3 regions of the Streptomyces sp. NPDC059897 genome follow, and region 1 is predicted to be linked to each of the others. Evidence: riboswitches for the same ligand, from Rfam matches in the RefSeq annotation. Region 1 holds a riboswitch; each other region holds the start of a gene.
What was found. Region 1 has a riboswitch for thiamine pyrophosphate ahead of thiO (glycine oxidase ThiO). Riboswitches for the same ligand answer to the same signal wherever they lie in the genome.
Positions count from the first base shown of each region.

Region 1 (3,899 bases):
CCTCCAGTTTGCGGGCCAGGACCGGGTCGTCGTTCGTGTACGGCAGCACCGTGAAGCCGTCGTCCACCAGCGTCTCCGCCGCGTCGAGCAGCTCGATCGGATCGGGCAGCAGGGTCCGCTCGTCGGCGATGACCTCCAGCTTCACGAGGTCGGTGCCGAGCGCCTCGCGCGCGAGGCGGGCCGTCAGGACGGCCTCGCGCGCGGTGAAGCAGCCGGCCGTGTTCGGCAGCACCCGGATGTTCAGCTTCTCCAGGACGGAGAGCACCGATCCGTGCACGTTCGCGTTCACGCGGCGCATCGCCACGGTGGTGAGTTCGGTCCCGGAGGCCACCAGGGAGCGCTCCAGGACGTCGAGGCTGGGGGCCCCGCCCGTACCCATGATCAGGCGTGAGGAGTACGGGTCGCCCCCGAGGACGAAAGTGTCGTCGGCCATGGACGGTTCAGCCTCCTTGGACGGCCGTGAGCACCTCGACGCGGTCTCCTTCGGAGAGCGCCGTGGCGGGCCATTGGGTGCGGGGGACGACGGTTTCGTTGAGCGCGGCGGCGACGCCCTGGGGCGCCGTGGTGAGCGTGCTGACCAGGAGGTCGAGCGTGGCGCCCGCGGTCACCGTGCGCGGCTCGCCGTTGACGTGGACGTTCATGCGGGCTGCTCCAGGAGGGCGGTGCCGAAGCGTTTCGGCGTGAACGGGCGGGCCTCTTCCGGCAGTTCACCGGTGGTCAGGGCGTGCGCCATGGCGTCGCCGGTGACGGGCGTCAGGAGCACGCCGTTGCGGTAGTGCCCGGTCGCCAGGAGGAGGCCCGGCAGGGCGGTCGGCCCCAGGAGCGGAGCGTTGTCGGGGGAGCCGGGGCGCAGGCCCGCGCGGGTCTCGGTGAGCGGGAGTTCGGTGATGCCGGGGACGAGCTCGTGGGCGTCCCGCAGGAGTTCGTAGACGCCGCCCGCGGTGACCGTGGTGTCCCAGCCGAGCTCCTCGCTGGTCGCGCCCACCACGAGCTCGCCGTTGACGCGCGGCACCAGGTAGATGCTGCCGCCGCGCACGACCGCGCGGACGGTGCGGCTGAGGAAGGGCGCGTACCGCTTGGGCACCGTCAGGCGCAGCACCTGGCCCTTCACGGGGCGCACCGGCGGGAGCACCGCGTCGGGCACGCCCGCGAGCTGCCCGGCGCGGCTGCCCGCCGCCAGGACCACCTGGTCCGCGGCGAGTTCGGTGCCGTCGGCGAGGACAGCGCCGCTCGCCCGGTCGCGGACGACACGGAGCCGCTCGGCCCATGACCGGTGGAAGGTCACGCCGGAGCGCTCGCAGGCCGTCACGAGGGCGCCCGCGAGCCTTCTCGGGTCGATCTGGTGGTCCCCGTCGACCCGCAGTCCGCCGCGCACGCCCGGCGCGAGCATCGGTTCGAGGCGGCGGCAGTCGCGGCCCGAGAGCCACTCCGATTCGAGCCCCGACTTCGTCTGCAGCGCGTGCAGTTCGCGAAGGTGGGCGCGGTCGTCGGAGTCGAGCGCGACCGCGAGCGTGCCGCAGGCGCGGTAGCCGAGGTCCTGCCCGGTGGCCTCGGACAGCTCGGCCGCGAAGCCCGGGTAGCGGCGCGCGGACTCCAGGTTCAGGCCGAGCAACGTCTGCTCGCCGTGGTGCAGTTCGGTGACGGCGGCCAGCATCCCGGCCGCCACCTGGGCGGCCCCGCCGCCGGGTTCGGGGTCCGCGACCGCGACGGACAGGCCGCGCTGCGCGGCCCGCCAGGAGGTGACCAGACCGATGATGCCGCCACCGACGACGAGGACGTCGCTGGTGTGCGAACGGTCGCAGGAGTGCGAATGAACGGATGGCGTCGACGACATGGGCGTCAAGCCCCTCCCTTCGCCGGTATGACCCGGATCAGGTTCGGACGGTCGAAGGCCGCTCCAGCCTCCCTCTCAGCCCGCTGCGTACGGGCTCCCGCGAGTGCTCTACGTTGGCCACCCTAGCCGTTCACCGCGACCCCCAGTAAGGGAGCCTCGAACCTGTGTCCCGATCTCTCGACGGCCTCGTGATGTCCCCCGTCGCCGACCAGGCGCCCGGTCAGGTGGGCACCCGCACCCGCTTCACGTACCGGGAGCGGGACGGCCGGGTCTCGGCCGACTACGCGGGCGGCGATGTCGTCGAGGGGCACCTCGTGGGGACCCGCTCCGGCGACCGGCTCGACTTCCGTTACGTCCAGCTGAAGACCGACGGGACCACTTCCTGCGGGCACTGCGTCTCGACCGTGTCCGAGCTCCCGGACGGCCGGGTGCGCCTCGACGAGACCTGGGAGTGGGAGTCGCAGGACGGCAGCGGTACCAGCGTGGTCGAGGAACTTCCCGGCCGGGCGTGAACTCCGGAGTGCCGTCCCGACCTTGATCGCTAAACCGCCTGGACATGTGCAGGACGTCACGGCGCGGGAGTGGCCCGCACCGCTGACCGACGCAAGATCAGGTGCCTAAGGTTGATCCCGTGAGTGAGCAGCGGAGCGGGAGCGGAGCGCCTTCGGGGCAGCGGAACGTCGTCATCGTGGGCGCGGGCATGGCCGGTGTGCAGACCGCCGTGGCGCTGCGCGAACAGGGCTTCACCGGCGCCGTCACCCTGCTCGGCGCCGAGCCCCACCAGCCGTACGACCGGCCGCCGCTGTCCAAGGCGGTGCTGCTCGGCAAGGCCGAGGGCTCGGCCTTCGACGTGGACTTCGAGGCGCTCGGCGTCTCCCTGGAGCTCGGCCGCGAGGTGACCGGCCTGCGGCCCGGCGACCACGAGCTGGACACGGCCGAGGGCCCGGTCCCGTACGACGTGCTGGTCGTCGCGACCGGCGCCGAACCCGTCCAGCTGCCCGGCTCGGGGTCCGCCCCCGGAGTGCACCTGCTGCGCACGCTCGACGACGCCGAGCGGCTGCGGCCCGTCCTCGCCGAGCAGCACGACGTGGTGGTCGTGGGCGCCGGCTGGATCGGCGCCGAGTTCGCCACCGCCGCCCGTGAGGCAGGCTGCCGGGTCACGGTCGTGGAGGCCGCCGAGCGGCCGCTGGCCGGGGCGCTGCCCGCCGAGATCGCCGCCCCCATGGCGGCCTGGTACGCCGACGCCGGAGCCCAGCTGCGCACCCACGCGCGCGTGGAGCGCATCGAGCCGGGCGTCGTGGTCCTGGACGACGGCACGCGGCTGCCCGCGGGAGCCGTCGTCGTCGGCATCGGCGCCCGCCCGGCCACCCGCTGGCTGGCCGGCTCCGGGATCGAGCTCGGCGCCCACCGGGAGGTCCTCGCGGACGACGGGCTGCGCACCTCCGTGCCCGACGTGTACGCGGTGGGCGACTGCTCCTCGTTCCCCTCGGGTCGCTACGGGGAGCGCCTGATGGTCCACCACTGGGACAACGCGCTGCAGGGGCCGCGCACGGTGGCGGCCAACATCGTCGGCCTGACCCCGGCGGTGTACGACCCGGTGCCCTATTTCTGGTCCGAGCAGTTCGGCCGGTTCGTGCAGTACGCGGGGCACCACGAGGGCGCGGACGCGACGGTGTGGCGCGGCGACCCCGCCGGTGCCGCCTGGTCGGTGTGCTGGCTGCGCGACGGGGCCCTGGTGGCGGTGCTCGCCGTCGGCAAGCCGCGCGACCTGGCCCAGGGGCGCAAGCTCATACAGTCGGGGACCCCGCTCGACCCGGAGCTGCTCGCGGACCCGGCCCGTCCGCTGAAGTCCGCGGTGGCGTGAGTCCGTCACCCCGCGGGCCGTCCAAAGCGTGACAGAAGGGGTGAATCGGGAGGGATCGTGGTCCATCCGCACCGGCTCGGCTTCCGAGTGTCAGTCCGGGATGGCACGCTTGTCCTGTGACCGAGATTGACGCAAAGATCGATGCTCTCGTCCCCGCCTGGCTCACCCTCCCCGACATCGCGGAAATGCTCGATGTCGAGG
Region 1 covers NZ_JBHWKQ010000060.1:35,331-39,229, reverse strand. Annotated here, with positions in the region: gene ACFV9W_RS36580 (thiazole synthase) at 1-433, opposite strand, end outside; gene thiS (sulfur carrier protein ThiS) at 441-641, opposite strand; gene thiO (glycine oxidase ThiO) at 638-1,834, opposite strand; TPP riboswitch at 1,832-1,945, opposite strand; gene ACFV9W_RS36565 (hypothetical protein) at 1,999-2,346, shown strand; gene ACFV9W_RS36560 (NAD(P)/FAD-dependent oxidoreductase) at 2,466-3,698, shown strand; gene ACFV9W_RS36555 (Rv2175c family DNA-binding protein) at 3,815-3,899, shown strand, end outside.

Region 2 (3,899 bases), on a different contig from region 1:
CAATCGACGGCAAGTTGACGGGGTAGGCGATGCGCGAGTCGGTACAAGCAGTTCAAGCAGAGGTCATGATGAGCTTCCTCGTTTCCGAGGAGCTCTCGTTCCGCATTCCGGTGGAGCTCAGGTACGAGTCCACCGATCCGTATGCCGTGCGGCTGACCTTCCATCTTCCCGGAGACGCGCCTGTGACCTGGGCGTTCGGCCGGGAGCTCCTCGTCGACGGGGTCAACGGGGCCAGTGGTGAAGGAGACGTACAGGTCACACCGGTGGAGCGGGTGGGCGGCGCCGTCGGCGAGATGCCGGGCGAGGTGCACATCAGGCTCCAGGTCGGCGCGGACCAGGCCCTGTTCCGGGCCGGGGTCGCACCGCTCGTCGCGTTCCTCGACCGGACGGACAAGCTCGTCCCGCTCGGCCAGGAGGAAACGGGTGCGGACTTCGAGTCCGACCTCGACGAGGCCCTCGACCGGATCCTCGCCGAGGAGCAGAGCGCGGGCTGACTCCCCATCGGCTCGCACGACGGCAGACGGCGACACCAGATGGTTTGTACGACACCGGACCAGACGTAACGCTTCAGCAGCGCGGTGCACCCGAGCAGCTCCGCGCCTTTCAGCGTTTGCGCCGCCGGCCTCCGCCACCGCGTCCAGGAGCGGGAGCGGCCTTCGCGGGCCCCTGCTTCTCCGGGCGGTCGGCGGAGACCACGAGCGCGGCCAGTGCGGTGGTCACCGGCACCGAGGCGACGAGGCCGATCGAGCCGACCAGCGTCCGAACGATCTCCTCGGCCACCAGCTCGCTGTTGGCCACGTCGGCGACGCTGCTCTGCGCGATCGAGAAGAGCAGCAGCAGCGGCAGCGCGGCGCCCGCGTAGGCCAGGACGAGCGTGTTGACGACGGATGCGATGTGGTCGCGCCCGATGCGGATGGCCGCCCGGTACAGGGCGCGCCGGCCCAGCGTCGGGTTCGCCTCGTGCAGCTCCCACACGGCGGAGGTCTGGGTGACCGTCACATCGTCGAGCACGCCGAGCGAGCCGATGATGACCCCGGCGAGCAGCAGACCGCTCATGTCGATGTCCGGGTACAGGCCGTGGATCAGCCCCGTGTTGTCGTCGGTGTTGCCCGTCAGGGCCGCCCAGCCGATGAACAGCGAGCCCAATAGGCCGATCAGCAGCAGCGAGACGAGGGTGCCGAGCACGGCGACGGAGGTTCTGGCTGTCAGGCCGTGACACATGTAGAGCGCGATGAGCATGATCGCGCTGGCCCCGATCACCGCGACGACGAGAGGGTTCGACCCCTGCAGAATCGCGGGCAGGATGAAGAACGTCAGGACCAGGAAGCTGATCGCGAGCGCGATCAGTGCCATGACGCCGCGCATCCGGCCCACCACGACCACGGCGAGGGCGAAGATCCCGGCCAGCAGGGCCATCGGAAGCTTGCGGTTCACATCGGTGACCGAGTACTGCAGTTCCTTCGGCGCGTCCGGCGCGTAGGCGGCGATCACCTTCTGGCCCTCGTGCAACTGCCGCGGTGAGTCCGGCTGGACGACCTCGGTGAACGTACGGCCCTTGTCCTTGCCGCTGTCGATCCGGATCGTCGCGTTCTCACAGGTGCCACTGGTCTTCTGCTCGCCGGTGGTGCCCTGCTGCGCCGTGGGGTCCCCGGTGGGGCTCTGCCCCTGCGCGTGCACGGACGAGCAGTCGACCTTCTCGACCTGGGTGACCGTGGCCTGCTGCGTCTGCCGGTCGAAGCCGACCCCGCTGCGCTCGTGCGGCGGTGCGCCGCCCGGCCAGAGCACCGCGAGACCCACGACGACCGCGACCGCGAACGGGATCAGAACGGCCGCGATCACTTTGCGCAGGTGCCGCGAGACGGGCGCCGCCGGGCCATGGCTGTGGGAGTGCCCGTGCGGCGGGTGGGACGGCGGGGCTGGGGGCTGTTGGCTGGTGGTCACCGCCAGATCATCGCAAGAACGGAGGGGGCCCTCTGTTCAACGCGGCGTATGTCACGTTAGCGTGGAGGCGCTTTTGCCATCGCGGGAGCTCGGAGCACCGGGCTGAGAGGGCGCTGACCTTCGTCCCAGCGCGTTTCACGTGAAACAGCGTGGAACGGCGTGACCAGGGGACGAATACCGCTGCGTCGACCGCTGAACCTGTTACCGGGTAATGCCGGCGTAGGGAGTAGGTCTCATGACCACAACGGACGCACACACGCCTGCCTCCAGCTCGACCGAGGAGACCGGCCAGTCCATCGGCTGGCACAAGGGGTACATCAGGGGCTCGCGCCCCGACCTCCAGGTGCCGGTCCGTCAAGTGCACCTCACCAATGGGCAGTCGGTGACGCTGTACGACACCTCAGGTCCGTACACCGACCCGACCGTCGACACCGATGTCCGCCGCGGCCTCGCTCCGCTGCGGGAGAACTGGATCATCAGCCGCGGCGACACCGAGGAGTACGCGGGCCGCCCCGTCCGTCCCGAGGACGACGGCATCAAGCACACGTCGCCGCGCGGCGGCCTGCGCAACCTCGACGCGGTCTTCCCCGGCCGCCCGCGTCAGCCGCGCCGCGGCCGCGAGGGGCGGGCCGTGACCCAACTCGCGTACGCCCGCCGGGGGGAGATCACCCCCGAGATGGAGTACGTGGCCATCCGGGAGAACGTCGCGCCGGAGGTCGTGCGCGAGGAGATCGCGGCGGGCCGGGCCGTGCTGCCCGCCAACGTCAACCACCCGGAGATCGAGCCGATGATCATCGGCAAGCGATTCCTGGTGAAGGTCAACGCCAATATCGGCAACTCGGCCGTGACGAGCTCCATCGAGGAGGAGGTGGACAAGATGACCTGGGCGACCAAGTGGGGCGCCGACACGGTCATGGACCTCTCCACCGGCCGCAACATCCACACCACGCGCGAGTGGCTGCTGCGCAACTCCCCCGTGCCGATCGGCACCGTGCCGCTCTACCAGGCCCTCGAAAAGGTCGACGGCAAGGCCGAGGAACTGTCCTGGGAGATCTACCGGGACACCATCATCGAGCAGGCCGAGCAGGGCGTGGACTACATGACGGTCCACGCGGGCGTTCGCCTCCCGTTCGTCCCGCTGACCGCCGACCGCAAGACCGGCATCGTCTCGCGCGGCGGCTCGATCATGGCCGCCTGGTGCCTCGCGCACCACAAGGAGAGCTTCCTCTACGAGAACTTCGAGGAGCTCTGCGAGATCCTCGCGGCCTACGACGTCACGTACTCGCTCGGCGACGGCCTGCGCCCCGGATCGATCGCGGATGCCAACGACGAGGCGCAGTTCGCCGAGCTGAGGACACTCGGCGAGCTGAACTCCATCGCCAAGCGTCACAACGTGCAGACGATGATCGAGGGCCCGGGCCACGTCCCGATGCACAAGATCAAGGAGAACATCGACCTCCAGCAGGAGATCTGCGAGGAGGCGCCGTTCTACACGCTCGGCCCGCTGACCACCGACGTCGCCCCGGCGTACGACCACATCACGTCCGGGATCGGCGCCGCGATGATCGCCTGGTGGGGCACGGCGATGCTCTGCTACGTCACGCCCAAGGAGCACCTGGGCCTGCCCAACCGCGACGACGTGAAGACCGGGGTCATCACGTACAAGATCGCGGCGCATGCGGCGGACCTCGCCAAGGGGCACCCGGACGCCCAGGCATGGGACGACGCGCTCTCCGACGCCCGCTTCGAGTTCCGCTGGGAGGACCAGTTCAACCTGGCCCTCGACCCGGACACGGCACGCGAGTTCCATGACGAGACGCTGCCCGCGGAGCCCGCGAAGACGGCGCACTTCTGCTCGATGTGCGGGCCGAAGTTCTGCTCGATGAAGATCTCGCAGGACATCCGGCGCGAACACGGCACTGCTTTGTCGGAGGCCTCGGAGATCGAGGAGGGCATGG
Region 2 covers NZ_JBHWKQ010000009.1:104,679-108,577, reverse strand. Annotated here, with positions in the region: gene ACFV9W_RS12915 (SsgA family sporulation/cell division regulator) at 30-494, shown strand; gene ACFV9W_RS12910 (YibE/F family protein) at 604-1,941, opposite strand; TPP riboswitch at 2,013-2,184, shown strand; gene thiC (phosphomethylpyrimidine synthase ThiC) at 2,177-3,899, shown strand, end outside.
Region 2: linked by a shared signal. The riboswitch ahead of thiC (phosphomethylpyrimidine synthase ThiC) and the one ahead of thiO (glycine oxidase ThiO) in region 1 are both predicted to bind thiamine pyrophosphate.

Region 3 (3,899 bases), on a different contig from region 1:
GTGGACAGATCGAAGATCTGCGCGGTCTGCCGATAGATCTCGACCTCGAGCGTCGAGAACCCCGGCCCGCCGAGAATCTGCACGACACCGAAGGACGTGAACGTAAACAGGAACACCATGAGCGCGGCGGCGGCGACAGCGGGCCCGAGCGCCGGCAGCGTCACCTTCCGCCACGCCGCGAACCGCGAGGCGCCGAGCATCCGCGCGGCCTCCTCCTGCCCGGGATCGAGCTGCGCCCACAGCCCGCCCACGGTCCGCACCACGACCGCGTAATTGAAGAAGACGTGCGCGAGCAGAATCGCCCACACCGTAGTGTCGAGCCGCACGCCCCACAGCTCGTCGAGCAGCCCGCCGTTCCCGACGAGCGCGAGGAACGCGGTACCGACGACGACGGTCGGCAGCACGAACGGCACGGTGACGACGGCCCGCAGCACCTGCTTGCCGGGGAACTCGAACCGCGCGAAGACATACGCCCCCGGCAGCGCGATCAGCAACGTCAGCGCGGTCGACGCGAGCGCCTGCCACACCGTGAACCACAGGACGTGCCGAATGTCGGACTGCCCGAGCACGTCGAACAGCCGCCCGAGCTCCCAGCCACCGTCGACGTGCAGCCCGCGCTCGACGATCGCGACGACCGGATAGGCGAAGAACAGCCCGAAGAACACGACGGGCAGGACCATGAGCCCGAGCCGCGCCGCGTTGCCTCGCTGTCTGGGGACTACTTCAGTACGAGCGAGGTCCACGACTTCACCCAGTCGTCCCGGTTGTCCGCGATCTTGCGCGGGCTCATGGTCTCGGGGTCGTCGATCTTCACCGCGTACTTGGTGTAGTCGGCGGGCGCGGTGGCGTTCTCGGTCACCGGGTCGACGAACATGTTGAGCGGCATGTCCTCCTGGAACTTCTTGGAGACCAGGAAGTCGAGCAGCACCTTGCCGCCCTTCTCGTTCTGCGCGCCGTTCAGCAGCCCCGCGAACTCGACCTGCTGGAAACACGTCCCCTTGGCGACGCCGACCGGCGAGGTCTTCGGCTGCGGATCGGCGTACACGGCCTCGGCGGGCGGCGAGGACGCGTAGGACACGACGAGCGGCCGGTCACCACCGGCCTTCTTGCCACCAGCGGACCCCGAGAACTCCTCGTTGTACGCCTGATCCCAGCCGTCCACGACCTTGAGCCCGTTGGCCTTCAGCTTCTTCCAGTACGGCTGCCAGCCGTCGTCGCCGTACTTCGCGGCGGTCCCGAGCAGGAAGCCGAGCCCTGGCGACGAGGTGGCCGCGTTCTCGGTGACGAGCAGGTTCTTGTAGGCCGGCTTGGCGAGATCGGCGAAGGACGAGGGCGGCGCGAGATCGTGCTTCTTGAAATACGCCTTGTCGTAATTGACACAGAGCGACCCGGTATCGACGGGGGTGACCCGCTCCTTCCCCTTGTCAAGCCGATACTCGCCCCGCACTTCATCGAGCCCCTTGGCCTGGTACGAGGCGAAGATCCCATTGTCGAGCGCTCGCGAGAGCAGGGTGTTGTCGACGCCGAAGAAGACGTCGCCCTGCGGGTTGTCCTTGGAGAGGATCGCCTTGTTGACGGCCTCGCCGGCGTCCCCGTCCTTGAGGACCTTGACCTTGTACCCGGAACTCTTCTCGAAGTCCTTGAGCACGCCCTTCGAAACGGCCCACGAATCATGGCTCACCAGGGTCACGGTCTTGGCATCCCCACCCGCGGCACCAGAGCCACTACCAGACGACCCACACGCGGAGAGGGCGACGAGCCCAAGCCCCACAGCCACGGAGACGTAGACGGTGGCGGCCGACGTGCGGGTCGGCCTGGCGGCCGACTGCTTCTTGCTCACTACTTCATTCCTCCTGGAGCTGACCAGGAGAAGACGCGGCCCTGCCCGGAACCCTTCCGTCGACGACGGCGGGGCTCCGGGCAGGGCGCAACAGCTTGAGTGGTGTCCGAACTTCCTACCCGGAATGACCCGGGCAAGGTCCAGAGGGTCTGCGGCCTGTCGACGCGATGCCGGCCGTGAAGCCTGCTGTCGGTTGCCGCACTCTCAGCGCTGTGGCGCTCCCCTGTCGGAATTACAGATGTAGTTGTCGTACTTACTGTGGCCAGGCTACCGCTCGGTGGCCGCCAGCTGTCCACAGGCTCCGTCGATCTCCTGGCCACGGGTGTCCCGGATGGTCACCGGAACGCCGTGCGCGGCGATGGCGTCGACGAAGGCCTTCTCGTCCTCGGGCCGCGAGGCGGTCCACTTCGAGCCCGGGGTCGGATTCAACGGAATCAGGTTCACATGCACCGGCTTCCCCTTGAGCATCCGCCCAAGCCGATCACCACGCCAGGCCTGGTCATTGATGTCCCGGATGAGGGCGTACTCGATGGAGAGCCGGCGCCCGGACTTCGCGGCGTACTCGAACCCGGAGTCGAGCACCTCCCGCACGTTCCACCGCGTATTGACGGGGACGAGGGTGTCACGCAGCTCGTCGTCCGGGGCGTGCAACGAGATCGCGAGCCGGCACTTCAGCCCCTCGTCGGTGAACCGGTTGATGGCGGGCACGAGCCCCACCGTCGACACGGTGATGCCGCGCTGGCTGAGCCCGAGCCCGTCCGGCTCCGGGTCGGTCAGCGCGCGGATGGCCTGGATGACGCGCTTGTAGTTGGCGAGCGGCTCGCCCATGCCCATGAAAACGATGTTGCTGAGCCGGGCGGGCCCCCCGGGAATCTCCCCGTCCCGGAGAGCCCTCATCCCATCAACAATCTGATGGACGATCTCCCCGGTCGACAGATTCCGGTCGAGCCCGGCCTGCCCCGTGGCACAGAACGGACAGTTCATCCCGCATCCGGCCTGCGACGAGATGCACATCGTCACGCGATCCGGATACCGCATCAGCACGGACTCGACGAGCGTCCCGTCGAACAGCTTCCACAGCGTCTTGCGCGTCGTGTCGTTGTCGGTCGACAGATGCCGCACGACGGTCATCAGCTCCGGCAGCAACGCCTCCCGCAGCTTCTCGCGCGACCCCGCGGGGATGTCGGTCCACTCCGCGGGGTCGTGCGCGAACCGCGCGAAGTAGTGCTGCGAGAGCTGCTTGGCGCGAAACGGCTTCTCACCGATCGCGGCAACAGCTTCCTTCCGCTCAGCAGGCGAAAGATCAGCAAGGTGCCGCGGCGGCTTCTTGGCTCCGCGGGGGGCGACGAACGTGAGTTCTCCGGGCTTAGGCATAGCGTTACCAGTGTCGCAGACGAATGGGGGTGACCTGGGGTCGTCGCGTGGGACCCCTGTCACTGGCGGTCGCCGTTGGCCGCTGCTTAGCGGCCTTGGGCGGTCCGTGGTGCGTCAGCCCTGTGTGGGTGTGGTGTCGCCGTCCGCTTGCCCCGTGCCCTCGGCCGCGCCTGTCTTCTCACGCATCTTGCGGATCAGCTCCGCCTTCTGGTCGGCCGCGCGGCGGCGGTCCAGGTTGCGGTGCGGGCCGTTGTTCTGCCGTTCGGCGCGGGACTGCTTCTTGCGCTGGCCGCCGCCCTGGCCCACTGGGTTGTTGATGTTCTTACTGTCGGTCACGGGTTCTCCCGGCGGTGATGTGTGAGGTGATCTGCGGATTCATCGGCGAGTAACAGGCAGCGGTCCCGCGAGCTGGCCTTTCGGTTCCTGGCGTCGGCCGGGCCTTCGGCACGACGTTTCCGTGGCCGACCTGGAGCGTATCGCGAAGATCGTGTCGTATTACCAGACACTGGGCGAGTTACCGGACACTGGGCGAGCGCACTCGGGGCTGATGTGCGGAAGGAGCGCTTCGGCTTCACACTCGCCGTGATCTCACCGATGGCGATCAAGCCTGCTGAATGCCGGATTCACCGTGTACATATCAGGACGCGGCGCAGTCTTCTCCTGCTTCGCACGTCGACTGACAAGT
Region 3 covers NZ_JBHWKQ010000013.1:104,618-108,516, forward strand. Annotated here, with positions in the region: gene ACFV9W_RS16970 (ABC transporter permease) at 1-743, opposite strand, end outside; gene ACFV9W_RS16975 (thiamine ABC transporter substrate binding subunit) at 719-1,840, opposite strand; TPP riboswitch at 1,935-2,075, opposite strand; gene rlmN (23S rRNA (adenine(2503)-C(2))-methyltransferase RlmN) at 2,108-3,214, opposite strand; gene ACFV9W_RS16985 (DUF6243 family protein) at 3,329-3,550, opposite strand.
Region 3: linked by a shared signal. The riboswitch ahead of ACFV9W_RS16975 (thiamine ABC transporter substrate binding subunit) and the one ahead of thiO (glycine oxidase ThiO) in region 1 are both predicted to bind thiamine pyrophosphate.